DNA from 2 places in the Pseudomonas sp. Ors-4-3C genome. Region 2 is predicted to be linked to the other one. Evidence: predicted binding sites of a transcription regulator. Region 2 holds the regulator's gene; the other holds the start of a gene.
The links. The regulator FliA, encoded in region 2, starts transcription of late flagellar genes. The targets are predictions, from matches to a motif close to CTAAAGTTTNNNNNNNNNNNGCCGNTAA.
Positions count from the first base shown of each region.

Region 1: ACVHNU_RS11500 (methyl-accepting chemotaxis protein) is a predicted target of FliA. The motif match lies at 1,630-1,657, and genes of this name have one in related genera.

Region 1 is NZ_CM146900.1:2,579,422-2,582,628, forward strand. It holds gene ACVHNU_RS11485 (MmcQ/YjbR family DNA-binding protein) at 1-109, shown strand, start outside; gene ACVHNU_RS11490 (DUF1294 domain-containing protein) at 225-653, opposite strand; gene ACVHNU_RS11495 (undecaprenyl-diphosphate phosphatase) at 650-1,480, opposite strand; gene ACVHNU_RS11500 (methyl-accepting chemotaxis protein) at 1,785-3,207, shown strand, end outside.
Region 2 is NZ_CM146900.1:980,972-984,178, reverse strand. It holds gene ACVHNU_RS04585 (protein phosphatase CheZ) at 5-793, opposite strand; gene ACVHNU_RS04580 (chemotaxis response regulator CheY) at 812-1,183, opposite strand; gene fliA (RNA polymerase sigma factor FliA) at 1,350-2,090, opposite strand; gene fleN (flagellar synthesis regulator FleN) at 2,087-2,917, opposite strand; gene flhF (flagellar biosynthesis protein FlhF) at 3,031-3,207, opposite strand, start outside.

The DNA of each region.
Region 1 (3,207 bases), 1.6 Mb from region 2:
CCCACCCTACCCGCTGGGTGCCGAGGAACTGCAGGGCTTGCTGCAGCGTTCGCATCAGTTGGTGGTGAGCAAGTTGCCGAAGAAAACCCAAATCGGATTGTTGCTCTAAACCCGATCCTTGTAGGAGTGAGCCTGCTCGCGATAGCGGTGTATCAGTCGACATCTCTTTGACTGATGCGACGCCATCGCGAGCAGGCTCACTCCTACAGGGGATTTGTGGTGATTCAGAACAATGAAATCAGGTTCGAACCCAGAAACAACTGGTCGATCCAGAACACCTGATGCAACACCACAATCACCCAGAACAGAATCTGATACGAAACCTTGCGCGTCTTGTGCCGAAACACCTGCTGAGCAATCAGCGCACCCGGCCAGCCACCCGCCAGCTCCACCGCGTGCAGTACGTTCTCCGGCGTTCGCCAGGCGTCGGCACGAGCCTTGCGCTTGTCAGCCCAATACAGAAAGAACGCCAGCACGCTGACGATCCCATAGGCGGCCAGCGGCACCAGCGAGATTCCGCGCAGCCACATCGACACCGAACCGAACAGCGGCATTGCGCAAACGATCAGGAGAACGATCAGTTTCAACTTGAGGTTCTGAATCCCACCACCGGATGGACGTCCTTCGGGGCGACGGGCGCGAGAGTCACTCATGCCTTGGCCGCCGACCAGTCGACCCAGCCGAACTGCCAGGTCGCCAGAATCACCAGACCGAAAACGATCCGGTACCAGGCAAACGCTGCGTAACTGTGGCTGGCGATGAACTTGAGCAGACCGCGTACGGCAATCATGGCGAAGATGAACGCAGTGATGAAGCCGATGGCAAACACCGGGAAATCCGCCGGCACAAACAGGTGGCGATACTTGTAACCGGAGTACACCGCCGCACCGACCATGGTCGGCATGGCCAGGAAGAACGAGAACTCGGTCGCGGTCTTGCGCGACAGGCCAAACAGCAGGCCACCGATGATCGTCGAGCCGGAACGCGAAGTGCCGGGAATCATCGCCAGACATTGCGCGAAGCCGACTTTCAGCGCGTCCTTCCAGGTGATCTCGTCCACGGTTTCGGCGTGCACTTCATGCTGCCTGCGTTCGGCCCACAACATGATCACGCCACCCACCACCAGCGCAGTCGCAACCGTGATCGGGTTGAACAGGTATTGGTGAATCAAATCGGCAAAAATCACCCCCAACACCACCGCCGGCAGAAACGCGATCAGCAGGTTGGCGGTGAAACGCCGAGCACTCGGCTGGGTCGGCAAGCCGATCACCACGTCGAGAATCTTGCGGCGAAACTCCCACACCACCGCGAGGATCGCGCCGAGCTGAATAATGATGTTGAACGCCATGGCCCTTTCGCCGCCGAAGTCGAGCAAGTCGGCAACAATGATCTGGTGTCCGGTACTGGAAATGGGCAAAAACTCCGTCAGCCCCTCTACAACTCCAAGAATCAGCGCCTGCAAGGCGGTCCAAAGATCCATCAATCCCCCAAAGAGCGATGCACGGCGGCATGCCCCGATAATATTTTTTTACGTTCACTGCGTTCAGCGTAGCTGTTTGTTGCTGTACCGATTCCGCGCACACAGGATCCACACGAAACGGTCAAAATTCCGTGAAATATCAACTTGGATTCAGGTTTTTACGCGCGGGGCCGAAATCCTAACAGACAAGCCTTAATAGTGCTGCGGCGTTATTCGACTTGGGTCGCGTATGCCCGATCACCCAAACGTGGTTGGATGCTGGCGTTGATTTATTACAAGAAAAAGAAATCGGAGTGACAGCGTTATGAACAGCTTGCGCAGTGTGTCGATCAGCCGACGCTTGTGGCTCATTTTGATTGTGGCAGTGGTCATGTTGTTGACCTTGGGCGTGTTGATGCTCAAGCAGATCCACGACGACCTGTATCACGCCAAGGCGCAGAAAACCCAGCATGTGGTGCAGACCGCCAGCGGCCTGCTGACCTACTACCACGACCTCGAAACCGCCGGCACCCTCACCCGCGACGCCGCACAGAAACAGGCGCTGACCGCCATTCGCGGTCTGCGCTACGACCAGAGCGACTACTTTTGGATCAACGACCTCACGCCTGTGATGGTCATGCACCCGACCAACCCCAAGCTCGAAGGCCAGAACCTCTCGGCGATCCGTGATCCGGACGGTTTCGCGGTGTTCAACGAAATGGTCGCAATCGCCAAAAGCAAGGGCGCCGGCATGGTCGATTACCGTTGGCCCAAGCCCGGCGCCAGCGAGCCGGTGGCGAAAACCTCTTACGTCAAACTGTTCGAGCCATGGGGCTGGGTGCTCGGCTCCGGCGTTTACATCGACGATGTGCAGGGCGAGTTCCAGGGTCAGGTGATCAAGGCTTCGGTGATAGGCCTGGTGATCGCCGTGATCATGGCCCTGCTGGTGATTTTGATTGCCCGCAGCATCGTGCGTCCGCTGCAGGAAACCGTGAACGCCATGGCCAACATCGCCAGCGGTGAAAGCGACCTGACTCGCAGTCTCGACACCCACGGCCAGGACGAAGTGACGCAACTGGCTCATCACTTCAACGCCTTTACCGCCAAGTTGCGCCGGGTGATAGGCGATTTGCAGATCTCGGCCAGTGCGCTGGGCCAGTCCTCAAGTGAACTGGGCAACGATGCCACCCAGGCCCAGCAACGCAGCCAGCAGCAATCGCAGCAGATGGAACTGGTGGCGACGGCGATCAACGAAGTCACCTACGGCGTGCAGGACGTAGCGAAGAATGCCGAACATGCGGCCGCTGAAATGCGCGATGCCGAAGCCCAGGCACAACAGGGCCAGATCAACATCGACGGCAGTCTGCAACAGATCGATAAACTGTCGGGGACCATTGATCAGGCGGTCGAGGTGATTCGCACCCTGGCGGCGGAAAGTACGCAGATCGGCAGTGTGCTGGAGGTGATCCGCTCGATTGCCGAGCAAACCAACCTGCTGGCACTCAACGCGGCCATCGAAGCGGCCCGCGCCGGCGAACAGGGCCGTGGTTTCGCGGTGGTGGCCGATGAAGTTCGGTTGTTGGCGCAGCGCACGCAAAAATCGACGGCGGAAATCCAGACCATGATCGAACGCCTGCAGAATCATTCCGAAGCGGCGGTGAAGGTCATTGGTGACAGCAGCAAGGCCTCGCAACTGACCATCGAACAGGCCGGCCTCGCCGGCGCCAGCCTCAACGCCATCGGCCAGG
Region 2 (3,207 bases):
AAACTCAAAATCCAAGGCTGGATAACAAATCGTCCACATCGTCCTGACCGGACACAACGTCTTCTCGTTTATCGGCATGAATCTGCGGACCTTCACCCTGCGAGAGATGTTTTTGTGGATCTTTTTCTGCAAGCATCGCAGCACGGTCGTGTTCGATGCCCGCAAAGCGGTCCACCTGACTGGCCATGAGTACGAGTTTGAGCAAATTGCTTTCGACTTCGGTGACCAACTGGGTCACACGCTTGATCACCTGACCGGTGAGGTCCTGGTAATCCTGAGCCAGCAGGATGTCGTTCAGGTTGCTCGACACCGCACGGTTGTCCGTGCTGCTGCGTGACAGAAAACCGTCGACCCGGCGCGCCAGTTCGCGGAACTCTTCAGCCCCGACTTCGCGACGCATGAAGCGCCCCCAATCGGTGCTCAAGGCCTGAGCTTCTTCAGCCAGGCCATTGACCACCGGCGTGGCGCTTTCCACCAGATCCATGGTGCGGTTGGCCGCGGCTTCGGTCAGCTTGACCACATAGCCCAGGCGTTCGGTGGCGTCGGTGATTTGCGACACTTCCTCGGCCTGCGGCATGTGCGGATCGATATGGAAGTTGACGATCGCACTGTGCAGTTCGCGTGTGAGCTTGCCCACTTCCTGATACAGGCCGCGGTCACGGGTCTGATTGAGCTCATGGATCAGTTGCACAGCGTCGCCGAACCTGCCTTTTTCAAGGCTTTCGACCAGTTCGACCGCGTGTTTTTTCAGGGTCGACTCGAAATCGCCCTGTGAAGATTCGTTATGCTCCATAGCTCCCCCGCGCGTTCATCAGCCGATGCGTTCGAAAATCTTCTCGATTTTGTCTTTCAACGCCTGAGCCGTGAAAGGTTTGACCACATAGCCGTTCACACCGGCCTGAGCAGCCTCGATGATCTGCTCGCGCTTGGCTTCTGCGGTCACCATCAGCACGGGCAGATGCTTGAGTTTTTCATCGGCACGCACGTGGCGCAGCAAGTCGATACCGGTCATGCCCGGCATGTTCCAGTCCGTTACCAGAAAGTCGATGCTGCCGCTGTTGAGCACCGGAATGGCGGTAGTGCCATCGTCGGCCTCGACGGTGTTGGTGAACCCAAGATCCCGCAGCAGGTTCTTGATGATCCGCCGCATCGTTGAGAAGTCATCAACGATGAGGATTTTCATGTCTTTGTTCAATTCGACCTCCAAGCAGTCTTAAACGCGCCCAGCACCTGGACGCGCCACTTCAATCAATCGGCGCAGCACTCGAAGACTGTCTGGAGCACAACAGAGCAAGACCGGTGCCGTTCATCACCGCACCAGCCTCGTTCGCAGTGTCCCCACACTGCCTTCAGCGCGCTCGCCACTCCCCCAAACGCCCCCGCAAACGGGCCGCGCACTGGCTGTGTAACTGGCTGACCCGCGATTCACTGACGCCAAGGACTTCACCGATCTCCTTGAGGTTCAGCTCTTCGTCGTAGTACAGCGCCAACACCAGTCGCTCACGCTCCGGCAAATTGGCAATCGCGTCCGCCAGCGCCGCCTGGAAGCGTTCATCTTCCAGATCGCGTGACGGCTCAAGATGAGCACTGGCGCCATCCTCGTGCAGCCCTTCGTGTTCGCCGTCCTGCAACAGGTCGTCGAAACTGAACAGCCGGCTGCCCAGGGTGTCATTCAAAATCCCGTAGTAATCGTCGAGACTCAATTGGAGTTCGGCCGCAACCTCGTGATCTTTAGCGTCACGGCCGGTTTTAGCTTCAATTGCCCGAATTGCGTCACTGACCATACGGGTGTTGCGGTGAACCGAACGTGGCGCCCAGTCCCCTTTGCGTACTTCGTCGAGCATCGCGCCGCGGATCCGGATGCCCGCATACGTTTCGAAACTGGCGCCTTTGCTGGCGTCGTATTTGGTCGAGACTTCGAGCAGGCCGATCATCCCGGCCTGAATCAGGTCTTCAACCTGCACACTCGCCGGCAAGCGCGCCAGCAGGTGATAGGCAATGCGCTTGACCAGTGGCGCGTAACGCTCGATCAACTCGTACTGCGCGTCACGTGCCGACTTCTTGTAGTAGTTCATACCGCTGGCGGTCATAGCACAGGCCCTGCCGTTTGCTGCACGAGGCGCTCGACGAAAAACTCCAGGTGACCGCGCGGGTTGGCAGGCAGCGGCCAGGTATCGACCTTCTGCGCGATCGCCTTGAACGCCAGCGCGCACTTGGAACGCGGAAAGGCTTCATAGACCGCTCGCTGCTTCTGCACTGCCTTGCGCACGCTTTCGTCGTACGGCACCGCGCCGACGTATTGTAAGGCGACGTCGAGGAAGCGATCCGTGACCTTGGTCAACTTGGCGAACAGGTTGCGCCCTTCCTGCGGGCTCTGCGCCATGTTGGCGAGGACGCGGAAGCGGTTCATGCCGTAGTCGCGGTTGAGCAGTTTGATCAGCGCGTAGGCGTCGGTGATCGAGGTCGGCTCGTCGCAGACCACCAGCAACACTTCCTGCGCGGCGCGGACAAAACTGACTACCGAGTCACCAATACCCGCAGCGGTGTCGATCACCAGCACATCGAGGTTGTCGCCGATGTCGCTGAAGGCCTGAATCAGACCGGCGTGTTGTGCCGGGCTCAGGTGCACCATGCTCTGGGTGCCGGAAGCGGCCGGCACGATGCGGATCCCGCCGGGGCCCTGCAACAGCACGTCGCGCAGCTCACAGCGGCCTTCGATGACATCGGCCAAAGTGCGTTTGGGGGTCAGTCCCAGCAGAACGTCGACGTTCGCCAGCCCCAGATCGGCGTCCAGCAGCATGACCCGACGGCCAAGCTCTGCCAGCGCCAGAGACAAGTTCACTGACACGTTAGTCTTGCCGACGCCACCTTTGCCGCCGGTCACCGCGATCACCTGTACGGGATGCATGCTGCCCATGTTATTTCTTTACCTTGTCTTGCATAGACGGAGGCCACATTACTGGCTGCGCGTTCTCAACCGGAACAATGCATGGCAGACCATCGATGTAGGTACAAAAACTGTTCATTACCTCAGCCAACCTGCTTGGTCGGGCTGTGGTAGATATCAGCGAACATGTCAGCCATGGCTTCTTCGCTGGGTTCTTCCTGCATTTGCACGCTGACGGCGCGACTGACCAATTGATGACGGCGCGGCAGATGCAGATCATCCGGAATCCGTGGGCCGTCGGTCAGGTAGGCGACCGGCAG